Regions from separate parts of the Micromonospora sp. NBRC 101691 genome, predicted to be linked through region 2. Evidence: riboswitches for the same ligand, from Rfam matches in the RefSeq annotation. Region 2 holds a riboswitch; each other region holds the start of a gene.
What was found. Region 2 has a riboswitch for cyclic di-AMP ahead of QSK20_RS03030 (coiled-coil domain-containing protein). Riboswitches for the same ligand answer to the same signal wherever they lie in the genome.

Region 1: linked by a shared signal. The riboswitch ahead of QSK20_RS06440 (C39 family peptidase) and the one ahead of QSK20_RS03030 (coiled-coil domain-containing protein) in region 2 are both predicted to bind cyclic di-AMP.
Region 3: linked by a shared signal. The riboswitch ahead of QSK20_RS29930 (coiled-coil domain-containing protein) and the one ahead of QSK20_RS03030 (coiled-coil domain-containing protein) in region 2 are both predicted to bind cyclic di-AMP.

The regions. Positions count from the first base shown of each region.
Region 1 is NZ_BSTB01000002.1:528,233-532,737, reverse strand. Features, by position in the region: gene QSK20_RS06450 (bifunctional cytidylyltransferase/SDR family oxidoreductase) at 1-373, shown strand, start outside; gene QSK20_RS06445 (CDP-glycerol glycerophosphotransferase family protein) at 419-2,107, shown strand; gene QSK20_RS06440 (C39 family peptidase) at 2,210-3,061, opposite strand; cyclic di-AMP (ydaO/yuaA leader) riboswitch at 3,256-3,394, opposite strand; gene QSK20_RS06435 (hypothetical protein) at 3,721-4,476, opposite strand.
Region 2 is NZ_BSTB01000001.1:703,618-708,122, forward strand. Features, by position in the region: gene QSK20_RS03020 (HelD family protein) at 1-1,266, shown strand, start outside; gene QSK20_RS03025 (cation diffusion facilitator family transporter) at 1,487-2,401, shown strand; cyclic di-AMP (ydaO/yuaA leader) riboswitch at 2,555-2,686, shown strand; gene QSK20_RS03030 (coiled-coil domain-containing protein) at 2,700-3,764, shown strand; gene QSK20_RS03035 (STAS domain-containing protein) at 3,944-4,315, opposite strand.
Region 3 is NZ_BSTB01000029.1:7,071-11,575, reverse strand. Features, by position in the region: gene QSK20_RS29940 (helix-turn-helix transcriptional regulator) at 1-20, opposite strand, end outside; gene QSK20_RS29935 (carbonic anhydrase) at 186-863, shown strand; gene QSK20_RS29930 (coiled-coil domain-containing protein) at 943-1,953, opposite strand; cyclic di-AMP (ydaO/yuaA leader) riboswitch at 1,958-2,088, opposite strand; gene QSK20_RS29925 (YibE/F family protein) at 2,255-3,571, opposite strand; gene QSK20_RS29920 (hypothetical protein) at 3,737-3,970, opposite strand; gene QSK20_RS29915 (DivIVA domain-containing protein) at 3,973-4,230, opposite strand; gene QSK20_RS29910 (hypothetical protein) at 4,227-4,505, opposite strand, start outside.

The DNA.
Region 1 (4,505 bases), on a different contig from region 2:
CTCGTACACCCGGGGCCGGGCCCGGTACGCGCTCTACTCGGCGACCAAGGCTGCGCTGGTCAACCTCACCCAGGCCCTCGCCGACGAGTGGGCCGAGTTCGACGTCCGGGTCAACTGCGTCAACCCGGAACGCACCGCCACCCCGATGCGCACCCGCGCGTTCGGCGCGGAACCGGAACACACCCTGCTCGCCGCCACGACGGTGGCCCGGGCCTCGCTGGACGTGCTGTTGTCCGACCTCACCGGCCAGGTGATCGACGTCCGCCGCTCGGCCGACGATCCGGTGGTGCCGGCCCAGGCCGGACCGGCCCCCACTGCCGGACCCGCACCCTCCGCCGGACCGGCATCGTCGGCCGCGCCGTCGGCCCGCTGAATTCGCGCCCCCACACCCCACGCGACAGGCAGGAGAGTCAGCGAAATGCGTGGCACCCTGGTCCGGAAACTACTCGCCCGGTGCCTCACCGTGGGCCTGGCGGTGCTGGCCTTCCTCCTGGTCGCGCTCACCGGGGCGACCCTGCCCGGACTGGTGCTCGCGGTCGCCGCGCTGGCCGCCGGAGTGTGGGAGCGCCGGGTCCGTCCGGGCGCGGACGTGGTGGCCGAGTCCGTCCTGGTCGCCGCCGGCGTCCTGGTCGGGTACGCCCGCCGTCTCGACACCGGCTTCGACCCCGCCCTGGTGGCGACCGCGTTGGTGCTGCTCGCGCTCGTGCTGCTCGACGGCCCGCTGCGGGACGCCGGGGGGCTGGAGATCCGCACCGCCAACCTGCCGGTACGGCCCGGACTGACCACCACCCACGTCGGCACGGCGATCCCGGTGCTGCTCGGCGCGGTCGCGCTCGGCGCGCTGCTCGCCCTGCCGAGCTGGTACGCCCTGGTGGTCAGCCTGCTCGTCGGCGGACTGGCCGGGGTGGTCGGCCTGCGCCTGGCCCGACGGCGGTTCCGCCCGTCGACCGCGGCCAGCCCGGTGGCCCGCGCGCTGGCCCGGCACCAGCCGGAGTTCCTGCTCTACTTCTCCGCCCCGCCCGGCTCGGAGTACCAGGTCACCATGTGGCTGCCGTACCTGGAGCGGATCGGGCGGCCGTTCCTGGTGCTGCTGCGCGAGCCGGAGTTCCTGGCCCCGATCGCGGCGGCCACCCGCGCGCCGGTGGTGTACTGCCCCACGCTGAAGGCGATCGACGAGGCGCTGGTGCCCAGCCTGCGGGTGGCGTTCTACGTCAACCACGGGGCGAAGAACGCCCACTGCATCCGGTTCACCCAGCTCACCCACATCCAGATCCACCACGGCGACAGCGACAAGGCGCCGAGCGCCAACCCGGTCTCGGCGATCTTCGACCGGAACTTCGTGGCCGGGCAGGCGGCGATCGACCGGTACGCCCGCGCCGGGGTGCACATTCCGGCGGAGAAGTTCGTCGTCGTCGGCCGCCCCCAGGTGGAGGCGATCGGGGTACGCCGTCCGCCGGTGCCGATGCCGGCCCAGCCGACCGTGCTCTACACCCCCACCTGGACCGGGCACCACGCGGACGCGAACTACTGCTCGCTGCCGGTGGCCGAGGCGGTGGTGGGGCGGCTGCTGGCCCGGGGCGCGACGGTGATCCTGCGGGCCCACCCGTACACCGCGCAGAACCCGGAGTCGGCGCGGCAGCTCGCCCGGGTGGAGGAGTTGCTCGCGGCGGACCGTGCCCGCACCGGCCGGCAGCACGTCTGGGGCACCGACGCCAGCCGGGCGATGAGTCTCGTCGACTGCGTCAACCGCTCCGACGCGCTGATCTCGGACGTCTCCGGGGTGATCTCCGACTACCTCTACTCCGGCAAGCCGTACGTGGTGACGGACATGGGCGCGGACGGCGACGCGTTCACCGAGCGCTTCCCGCTGGCCCGCTCCGGCTACGTGCTGCGCCGGGACCTGGCCGACGTCGACACCGTGCTGGAGCAGCTGCTCGGCACCGACCCGCTGGCCGAGGCGCGCTGGGCGATGCGCACCCACTACCTGGGTGATTTCCCGGTCGAGTCGTACGCCGAGGGTTTCCTGTCGGCGGCCCGGGCGCACCTCGCGCCGGCTGCCGTTCCGGCCACCCGCCCCGGCCAGGCGGACCAGCCGGTCAGCGCGTAGCTGCGGTGGTAGCAGGGGTCCCCTGTTACTCAAAAAGGAGTAACAGGGGACCCCTGCTACCAACCACCCCAACCGGCGCGGCGGTTGCTCCCGCGCGAGGGCTCAGGCGGAGTAGCCCCGGGTGGCGGCCCAGTGCGCCAGGCCGATGGTGGTCATCCAGTACGAGCCCGCGGCGGCGTTCGCCGGGTCCGCGATCTTGACGGTCCGGCCGTCGTCCCGGTAGCCGACCACGGTCAGGTAGTGCCCGCCGGGGTAGGAGTGCCAGCCACCGGCGACGTCGGTGGCGGATCCGGCGATGTTGACGACGACGGCGTACCCGTTGCCGACGGCCCGCACCACGTCGGCCTGGAGCCGGTCCATCTGGGCCGGGGTGGCCGCGTTACCGGGGATCGTCCTGGTCCGGTAGACGTCCCGGCCGACCAGGTCGTTGAGGACCCGGGTGGTGTCCTCGGCGGAGTTGGTGCCGGCCTGGGTGGTGTTGAGCCGCTGGGCGAGGTCGTCCTGGCTGCGGACGACGTCCCGGGCGGTCAGCGCGATCCGGGTGGCGGCCGGGCCGCAGTAGTAGAAGGTGGTCTGCTCCTGGTACTGGATGTCGAGCACCTTCGACGCGGGCGGCTTCGGCGGGGTGGGGCTGGCCGTCAGGTCCGGGTTCGACGAGCCGGTGGCGGTGGGCGACGCGGACGGCTTGGCCGGCGGGGTGGTGGCGACGGCCGACGGGCTGGCCGGGGACGCGGTGGCACGGTCGTGCTGCCGGGACGCGGCGGTCGACCGGTCCGGCTCGGCCGCCGTGGCGACGGTGTCCTCGCGGTGCGTCGGCGTGCCGGGGTCGACGAGCAGGACGCCGGCGGTGGACGCCGCCACCAGCACCGCCGCCGAGGCGGCGACCTGGTACGACCGGCGGACGGGGAAAAGATTGAACGGTCGCGGGACCGGGTACTTCACGGATTCCTCCACGGAAGACAGGGGTGGAGAGCGGCGCACCCGGTCGACGCACGGTGGACCGTGCGTGGGGTCGACGTCGGTGTGGGGTGCCCGCCCGGACGGCGTCCGAGGGTGGACGACGGGGTCAGTGCCGGCGGCGCGGACGGACGGCCGGCGGCACCGGGGCACCGTGGAGGAGCCGGGTAACGGGGGCGAACGGCACGAGGTACTCCTTCCGATACCGCCTACCGGGTTAGCTGACGGATTCGGGCGGGAAGATCGCCCTACCACGGGTCGGCCCCGCGGATTCACCCCGGACGTACGTGGGTCCCCGGCTCGTTGCGCACGATTAGGCGGGCCGGCGCGGTGTCGCCCTTTGCGACCTACGACCGCACCAGACGGGCCGACACTACTGACGCCGCAATCCACTGCCAACCCCCGCGAGCTGGGCAAACAGCACAGCACACCCGGAAGTCGGGTACGTTCGTGCCGCTGACGTCGCTCAATGGGACGACCGGTTTTCCGAGTACCGTCGGGCGATTTCCGGACGGCATCGGCACAACCACCTCGGCGCAGTCGACGCGGAACGGGACGACCGGGGTCGAAGGTGCGGGGAGAACGGCCGTGGTCCGGGTCACGTCACGATCCGGTCACGCTCGCGGCGGGGGTGCGCATCCCGTGCGCCCCGGCGGTCATCCCACCCGCGCCGGCCGCCACCGGGAGGCGAGGCGAATCGCACCGGGCAGCCGCCGGGTCGCGACGACGGTCCGGGTGCTCGCCCGGAGACGTTCCGCCGCGAGGGACGCCTCCGCCGCCAGGGACCGGGCTGCCGTCGCCGCGACCTCCGCCTGCCGCCAGGCCACCCGTTCCCGCTCGGCCGCCGTCCGGTACTCCACCCGCCGCAGGTCACGGACCACCCGGTGCAGAATCGCCTCCTGCACGACGGGGTGCAGCCGCGGATCCCACCCGTTACGGCGGGCGAACACGTCGCTGAGCTGCCGCACCGACAGGTCGCCCCGCCAGTAGGCGGCCATCGCGGCCCGGTGCAGGAAGCGTTCCCGGGCGACGTACTCGGCCGGGGTGCGGGGGGTCCGGGGGGCGGGCAGGGCGGTGGCCCCGGCGAAGCGACGGGCGGTGGTCTCCGCCTCGTCGTACGCCCGCCAGGCCTGCTCGACCCGTTCCTGCGCGGTGAGCCACCGCTCCCGGCGACGGCGGGCGGTCTGGGCGGCACCGGCCGCCGCGACCGCCACCTCCTCGGCGTACCGGCGCAGGTCCGCCGGGTCGGGGGCGGCGGGGTCGGAGGTGGCGGCCGGCGGGGAGAGCGTCGCCTCCCGCTCGGGGCGGGCCACCAGGACGGTGAGCACGGTCAGGGCGAGCACGAGCAGGGCGGACCAGATGGCGGCCGCCCGGGGCACGTCGACCAGGAACTCGTAGAGAACGACGTCCACGTCGGCACCTCACGGGACACGGGAGCGGG
Region 2 (4,505 bases):
GGCTCGCTGCGGATGCGCCGCGTACTGGAACGCGCGGCCCGGGACGCCGTCCCGGACGGCCCGGAGGAACTGCGCCTGCTCTACCGGGGGCAGTTGCTCCAGCTGGCCCGTCCCGAGCTGGACGCGATCCGTACCCGGGCGCTGCCCCGGGGCGCCCGCCGCAACGAGGTGCGCCGGGCCGGCTTCGACGGGATCTTCGCCGCGCTCTGGGCGCAGGCCCGCCGGATCGGCGTACCCGGCCTGCCCGAGCAGCGGGCCTTCGAGGACGAACTGGCCGACCGGACGGAGTTCCGCGAGTTCCTCAAGGCGTGGTGGCCGCGCCTGCACCCGCGCCACGTGCTCGGCTGGTTGGCCCGGCCGGAGCGGCTGCGGTCGTACGCCGGGGGGATCCTTTCCGGCGCGGAGATCCGCGCGCTGACGGCGGCCTGGCGGACGCTGGACCGCGACGGGCTGACCATCGCCGACATCGCGCTCCTCGACGAGCTGGACGCGCTGCTCGGCCAACCGATGAAGCCCGCCCGCCGGCGGCGCGACCCGTTCCAGCTCGCCGGCGGGGTCCGGGAGCTGAGCACCTTCGCCGACCGGCAGCGCGCCCAGCGGGCGGCGGCCCGGGAGCGGCCGGTCGACTACCGCGACTACGCGCACGTCGTGGTCGACGAGGCGCAGGACGTGTCGCCGATGCAGTGGCGGATGCTCGGCCGGCGGGGTCGGCTCGCGTCCTGGACGGTGGTCGGCGACCCGGCGCAGACCGCCTGGACCGGCGACCCGGTGGAGCTGACCCGGGCCCGCGACCAGGCGCTCGGCCGGCGTAAGCGGCACGAGTTCACCCTGACCACGAACTACCGCAACTCGGCGGAGATCTTCGCGGTGGCGGCGGCGGAGATCCGTACCGTCCACCCGGACCTGCCGCTGCCGACGGCGGTCCGGTCCACCGGCGTGCACCCGGTGGCGCTGGCCGTGCCGGCGGAGCAGCTCGCGGCGCGGACGGCCGAGGCGGTCGCCGCGCTGCTGGCGGAGGTGGCCGGGACGGTGGGCGTGATCACGCCGGTGCCCCGCCGGGACGAGGTGGCCGGCTGGCTGGCCCACCTGGACTCGCCGCGCCTCCAGGTGGTGACCAGCCTTCAGGCCAAGGGCATGGAGTACGACGGGGTGGCGCTGGTCGCCCCGGGCGAGATCCGCGCCGACCCGGGTTCGGGCGTGCGGACCCTCTACGTGGCGCTCTCCCGGGCCACCCAACGGCTCACCACCATCGATCCGGTCGCCTGACCCGCGCTGCCCCACCCCGGCCGGGCGCCTTCCGACGCGCTTTTCTGGTAGCAGGGGTCCCTTGTTACTCATTAATGAGTAACAAGGGACCCCTGCTACCACCCTGCACCCTGCCACCTCGCCTGCTTGCGTTCCGGGCGCCTTGCGGGCAGTTACTTGCATACATAGCGATGTGAACATACATTGGGTCCGGACCGAACGGGGAACGGAGGGTGGGGGCGTGGGCGCAGGTCATGACCACCACGGCGGGATAGCGCACGCCGCACAGCGGCACACCGGCCGGCTCTGGGCCGCGTTCGGCCTGCTCGCCACCCTGATGGTGGTCGAGGCGGTGACCGCGCTCGGGACCGGGTCGCTGGCCCTGCTCTCCGACGCGGGTCACATGTTCACCGACGTGCTCGGCATCGGCATGGCGCTGGCCGCGATCACCGCCGCGCGGCGGGCCGGCCGGGATCCGCAGCGCACCTTCGGCCTCTACCGACTGGAGGTGCTCGCCGCCCTCGCCAACGCCGTCCTGCTCTCCGGGGTCGCGGTCTACGTGCTGGTCGAGGCGGTGCGCCGGTTCGGGGACCCGCCGGAGGTGACCACCGGACCGATGCTGGTGGTGGCGGTGCTCGGCCTGCTGGCAAACGTGGTCGCCTTCGCGCTGCTGCGCGAGGGCGCGAAGGAGAGCATCAACCTGCGCGGGGCGTACCTGGAGGTGGTGGCCGACCTGCTCGGCTCGGTCGGCGTGATCACCGCCGCGGTGGTCATCGCGCTCACCGACTGGTGGTGGGCCGACCCGCTGGTCGCGGTGGCGATCGGGGTCTTCATCCTGCCGCGCACCTGGCGGCTGGGCCGGGCGGCCGTGCGCATCCTGGTCCAGGCCGCGCCGGAGCACCTCCAGGTCGGCGCGGTACGCGACCGGTTGAGCGCCGTCCCGGGCGTGGTCGAGGTGCACGACCTGCACCTCTGGACGCTCACCTCGGGGATGGAGGTGGCCTCGGCCCACCTGACCACCGACCCGACGGTCGAGGTCGGCAGCGTGCTCGCCGCCGCGCGGACCGCGTTGCACGAGGACTTCCACATCGACCACGCCACACTCCAGGTCGAACCCGGCGAATCGCCGGGCGTCTGCGGCCGGGTCGAGTGGTAATTAGGACAGACTTAAATCTGGAAGTGTATTGTCCCGCTATGCCAGTTATGCCGATGTCATCTCGCGGGAGTGGTGTGGCCAACGCTGCCCCTGGGATACCGGCTTCGGTAGTCTCGGACCCGGTCACCGCCGGGCGGCGCCCTCCGGCGCCTGCGGTGACCGCCGCCTAATCGCCGGTGACGGCGAGCCGGGGAACCATGTTCTTGGGGTGCATCCGCGTGAGCGGTAGGGATCTTCCGTCCCGAACCCGTCAGCTAACCCGGTCGGCGGCTGACGGAAGGACATGTGCATGCCAGTAGTGGCACCCGTACGACGTACCGCCGCCCGGATGGCGGCACTGGTCGCCGCGACAGTCGCCCTCGGCGTCGCGGCCACGCCGGCCGTCGTGGCCCCCGCCACGGCGGCGCCTCCGCTGACGGCCAGGGCGCCCGGGGACGACCCCGAGGGCGGCACCCCGGCACTGCGCGCCCAACTGGAGGCGGCCAGCAAGGGGTGGCTCGACGCGAAGGACGCGCTCGCGAAGTCGGTCACCCGCCAACAGAAGATCAACGAACATCTCGGCACCATCGAGAAGGACCTGGCGGTCCGCGACGAGAAGGTCGGCGTGATCGCCGGGCTGGCGTACCGGACCGGCCGGCTCGGGCCGGCCTCGGCGTTGCTGGCCAGCGACTCGCCGGACAGCTTCATGGACCGGGTCGCCGCGCTGGACGCGGTGGCCGCCAACGAGGACCGGGAACTGCGGGGCCTACTCAGCACCCGGGAGCAGGCCAACCAGGCCAAGGCGGCGCTGAACCGGGAGATCACCGAGCAGCGCAAGCAGGTCGCGGTGATGGAGAAGCGCAAGCAGCAGGCCGAGCAGGCACTGGTGGTCGCCAACCGGAAGGCGGCGGTCACCACCCCCAGTGGCGGCAGCAACTCGACCCGGTCCGCCACGGCGAAGCCGGCACCGCGCAACCCCGACGGCTCCTGGCCGCCCGAGTCGTGCAGCGTCAACGACCCGACGCCCGCCGACGGCTGCATCACCCCGCGCACGCTGCACGCGCTCAACCAGGCCAAGGCCGCCGGCTTCACCCGGTACGTCTCCTGCTACCGCCCCGGCGGTTCCGGAGAGCATCCCAAGGGCCGGGCCTGCGACTTCGCCGCACAGAAGAACGGCTTCGGCGGCGACGCCACCGGTGGCGACAAGACGTACGGCGACAACCTGGCGGCGTACTTCAAGAACAACGCCAGCCGGCTCGGCGTCCTCTACGTCATCTGGTACCGGCAGATCTGGCTGCCGAGCAGCGGATGGAAGTCGTACAGCGGAGCGGGCGGCGACCCGTCGAGCGACCACACCAACCACGTCCACCTGTCGGTCTACTGAGCCAGCCGACGCGGCCCGTCACCCCTGAGGGGTGGCGGGCCGTTCGCTTGTCGGCGTGGGGCAGCCACGGGGAACCCGGGCCACCGCAGCGGAACCGGCGACACGTGGCGGCGTGCGCTGCACCCGGTTCGGCGGGTCGTGCACCTGAGCTGACCCCGACGGGGGGCGGCGCGCACCGGTCAGGCGCCGGGCAGCACCTCGGGCTCGGGTGCGGCGGCGGCACCGGCGAAGTACGGCTCCGGCGCGCCGAAGAGGCCGAGCAGGCCGGTCACCCAGAGCTGCCGGTGGACGAACCGGCTGGGCTCGGTGACGACCAGCTTGACGCCGCTCACCTCGGCGGTCTGGAAGCCGGCGACCATCGCGCTGATGCCGACCGAGTCGATGAAGGTCACCAACCTCATGTTGAGTTCGATCCGCGCCGGGCGGCTCTTGGAGAGCACCTCGACAACGGCTTCGCGTACCTCGTACGCGGTGTCGACGTCGATCTCACCACGCGGGGCGATCTCCACGACGCCACCGGACAGGACCGACTGGACAATCGACAGGCTCACGCGAGCACCTCCACTCGCCCGTCTCCGGGCGCCTCATCAGTACGCGGGCCGCGACCGAGAGTATTCCTCCGACAGCCTCGGTCGCCACCCCCGGGGATGAGCAATTCACGGATCAGGAGCGACAAGTCGCCCAATTCCGACTCTCCTTCCCTCCCCGAACACCCGGTCCCGGGTTCCGCGCACCAGCAAC
Region 3 (4,505 bases), on a different contig from region 2:
GTCGTCGCCATGACCGTCATGTTATGACCTTCGCTTCGCATTCGGCGTCGCGCCCTCCGCTGTCAACACCTGAAACGCATATCACGTATCCCTTGACGTAGTTTGCGCTCCGTGTGACCGTGGTGGCTGGCCGTGTCTCCCCGTCGGGCATGCGGCCCCGGTCCGGAGAAGGGGTGGATTGAGTAATGGCCGTTCCCGGTGGACAACAGCCTCCGGCGAGTCCCGCGCAGGCGCTGGTCGAGTTGCAGTCGGGCAACCGGCGCTTCGTCACCGGCAACCCGCTGCACCCCAACCAGGACGCCGGACACCGGGCCGCGGTCGCCGACGGGCAGCACCCCTTCGCGGTCGTGCTCGGCTGCTCCGACTCCCGGCTGGCCGCCGAGATCATCTTCGACCGGGGCCTCGGTGACCTCTTCGTCGTCCGGACCGCCGGGCACATCGTCGGCACCGAGGTGCTGGGCAGCATCGAGTACGCGGTGAGCGTCCTGGAGACCCCGCTGGTGGTCGTCCTCGGCCACGACTCCTGCGGGGCGGTGCAGGCCGCCCGGGAGGCCGACGGCTCCGGGACCACGCCCCCCGGTTACCTGGGGGCGGTCGTGGGCGCGGTGGTGCCCAGCCTCCGCCAGGCCGCCCGGCAGGGCGTCGACGACATCGACGGGATCGTCGACATCCACATCGACCACACCGTCGAGGTGCTGTTGGAGCGCTCGGTGACGCTCAACCGCGCGGTGCGGGAGGGGCGGTGCGCGGTGGTCGGCATGTCGTACCGGCTGGCCGCCGGTGAGGTACGCGTGGTCCGGTCGATCGCCGCCACCGAGGACGTCGCCCTCGCCGCCGGGCCGGCCCCCTCGGCCCGCCACTGACCCGTCCGGCTCCGGCCGGTCACGCGAACGGGCCCCGCCTCCGGTCGAACGGATGCGGGGCCCGATTCGGCGTGGTGGGTCAGAGCATGGAGACGTGGACGTGGTCCGTGTGGTCCGAGGGCCCGCTGTACGAACTCCAGCCGGTCGCCGGGAACCAGATCTGCTTGTTCCAGATCACGTAGTAGATGCCGAGCACGTCGGCGTTACGGACGAGGAACGCGGTCAGGTTGTTGCCGTACTTCCGTTCCGCCGTGGTGTCCCACCGGCTGAACCCCGACTTCTGGAGCGACCAGTCGCAGGCCCGCCCCTTCGGATGCTCGTACGGCCCGCCCGGTCGGTAGCACCCGACGAACATGTTGAAGCCGGCCCGCTTGACCTCCTTGTACATGTGCAGGGTGCGCGGGGTGATGCAGCCGCCGGTGGTCGGGTCGTCCTCGGTGCAGCCCAGCGAACGCCAGTTGCCGTTGCTGTCCCGCCCGGGGCCGGGCCGGGCGGGCGGGGAGGTGGCGTCCACCAGGCCACCGGTCAACCCCATGCCGCCGACCAGGGCTAGGGACTTCTCCGCCTCGCGCTTGCGCTTCTTCAGGATGTCGGACTGCTTCTGCTGCTCCATGACCTCGGCGTCGAGCGCCTTCTTGGCCAGTTCCGCCTGGTTCTTGGCGGCGGCGACCGCGGCGACCTTCTTGCTGTTGACCATGTTCATCTCGTCCAGCGCGCTGGCCCGCTTGACGAACGAGTCGGGGGTGTTGGCGTCCAGCAGCATGGAGGCGGGGCCGACCCGGCCGGTCATGTACGACCGCACGGCGATCGTGGCCACCTGCGGGGTGAGCGACTTCAGCTCGTTCTGCGCCCGTTCGACCTCCAGGGCGAGGGTGAGCTGGCGCTTCTTCGAGGCGTTGAGCTTCGCCTGAGCCTGGGTGTAGCTGCGGTTCGTCTCCTCGATCACCTCGTTGAGGAGCTTCGGCTGCTCTCCGTCGTGCCCGGACGGGCTCGACGGCTCGGCCATGGCCGGCGCGGGCACAGCGGCCACGGCGAAGGCGGCGAGCACGGCCACGACCGGTTTCAGCCAGCGGCGTAGGGGTGCCGTCACAGTGTTCCCTTCCGTCGACCGCCGACCGGGTTAGCTGACGGGTTCGGGGCGGAAGTGGCCCCTACCGCTGACGCGGATGCACCCCATGAACCTGGTTCCCCGGTTCGCCGGTGGGCGATTAGGCGGTGGCTCCGCTGGCGCCGGTGCGCGCCTTCGGCGGTAACCGGCAGCGAGGTTACCTGACAGTGGGCGTGGGGTTCTACGCCCGGATCCCGACCAAAAGCGTTATTTCCCTATTGCTTTCCGTCACTCGTGTCACATTTGTCAAGATCATAACGATTGGTGGTCACTCTGCGGAGTTTCACCATGCCGGATTCGTGTTCCTCGGGTGGCCCGGTCCGGCGGCGGAATCGGTGACCCCGGTGGCGGCACGGGGACCGCTGAGGGCGGCGAGGGCGTCGTCCCGCTCACCGGCCGGCCGGGGCGGGCGGCGGCTCGGCGTGCCACCCCGGCCGGCGGTGGTCACCAGGGCGGCCAGGCCGGTGGTGATCGGTACGGCGGCGATCAGCCCGAGCGTCGCGACGATGCTGCGGACGATCTCCTGGGCGAGGAACTCGCTGGTCACGATCTCGCTGATCCCACGCGTGTCGGCGGTCAGCAACAGCAGCAGGGGCAGCGACGCGCCCGCGTACGCGAGCACGATCGTGTTGACCGTCGAGGCGATGTGCGCCCGGCCGACCCGCGTGGCCGCCCGGTAGAGCTGGAGCCGGGTGAGGTCGGGGTTGGCGCGGGCCAGTTCGGTGACCGTGGCGGCCTGGGTGACCGTGACGTCGTCCAGGACGCCCAGGGAGCCGATGATGATGCCGGCCAGGAGCAACCCGTGCAGGTCGACGTCGGCCTGGAACATCGACAGCGTGGTGGCGTCCTCGGAGCCGTACCCGGTGAGGTGGGTGAGCGCGGTCGCCAGGCTGCCGAGCACGCCGGTGAGCACCAGGCTGGCCAGGGTGCCGAGGACCGCGACGGAGGTCTGTGCGGTGACCCCGTGGGTGAGATACAAGACCACGAACATGATCAACGCGGCGCCGGTGACCGCCACCGGCAGCGGGGACTCGCCGGCACCGATACCGGGCAGCACGAAGGTGAGCAGGATGGCGAAGCTGGCCACCAGCCCGCCGAGCGCGGCCAGGCCGCGCCAGCGGCCGAACGCGACGATGGCGACGGCGAACGCCAGGGCCAACCAGATCAGCGGCTTCCCCCGCTGGTGGGCGGCGATGGTGTAGCTGCTGACCGTCGGGTCGGCCGGGTCGGTCAGCACCACCAGGACGATCTCGTCGCCGACCTCCACCGAGGGCGATCCCGGCCCGGCGGGCAGCGCCGTCTCGACCTGCTGCCCGGCGTCCGGCCCGGTGTCGACGGTCACCGTGGCGGTCCCGCACGGCCCCTCCGTCGTCCCCTCCGGGGCCTCCGGCGTGGGTGGGCAGGGCTCGGTCACCACCCGCGTCACCGTGCCGTGGTACCGGGCCGCGTCCTCGCCGCCGCCGACCGACGGGGCGTCCCGGGGCCAGAGCACCAGCGCCGCGACCAGGGTCGCCAGGAAGAGGGGGACCACGGTCGCGATCAGGACACGCCGTACGCGCGGCGGCGCGGCGGCGGTGGGACGGCTGTGGTCGTGGCCCATGCTTCTCCCAACGATCCTGGCGTGGCGGGTGCCCTGGCCGGACCATTCTGCCGGGTCCGAAGCCGCAGCTCGCAGCCTGTTCGGCGGCCCGGTCCGGTTCCGCGCGGCTCGGTGGGGAGTTCGCCGGCGCACGCTGTCGAGCTGCCCCGTCCATGCGTCCACCGGTCACCGGCACCTCCCGTCATGCCTGTTCGCCAGCTCACACCGCCGTCCGTCGTCCAGCCGCGCGTCACACCAGATCCGGGTACGCCGCGACTGGTCGTCCTCCGCGCTGACGGTGGCCTCCCCGAAGTCCATTTCCGGCACGTGCCCGAGGGAGTCGCGCAGCGCGACCGCGAGGGCGACGGCGTACTCCCGGTCGGGCAGCGTCAGCGGCAGGTGCAGCACCCATCGGCCCACCGTCACCACCCCCCGTGCCGAGGGCCGGAGTCCGCCGGCCGGCGCTGGGCGTACTCGGACTGCCAGCGGCGCAGCGCCTGACGAATCCGATCCCCGTCGGCCTCCACGGCCCGGATGTGCCGGTGCAACCGCTCCACCTCCCCGGCGACCCGGTCGAGATGGGAACGGACCTGGTCCGGTGCGAGTCCGCGCCAGCACCGGTCGAATTCCGCGCTCCGGATCTGGTGCGGCCCGAGCCGCCTGCCGGTCAGGTAGATCACGGCCGTCGGCCTCTCCCCGCCGGGTCCGCTGCGTTCGCGGGAAACTGCGCCGCGAGCGCGGCGACGGTCTCCCGCAGGGCGGCGGCGGTCAGTTCGAGCTGCCCGGCGGCCCGTGCCCATTCCCCGGTCGCCGCCTCGACGGTCGGGCCGTCCTCCCCGGCGGCCCGGAGCTGTTCCCCGGCCACCCTGATCCGGTGCGGGAACCGGTCGATCCGGTCCGCCGCCGCGCGGAGCCGGACGACGACCGCCTCCACCGTGACGGCCACGTCGTGGCC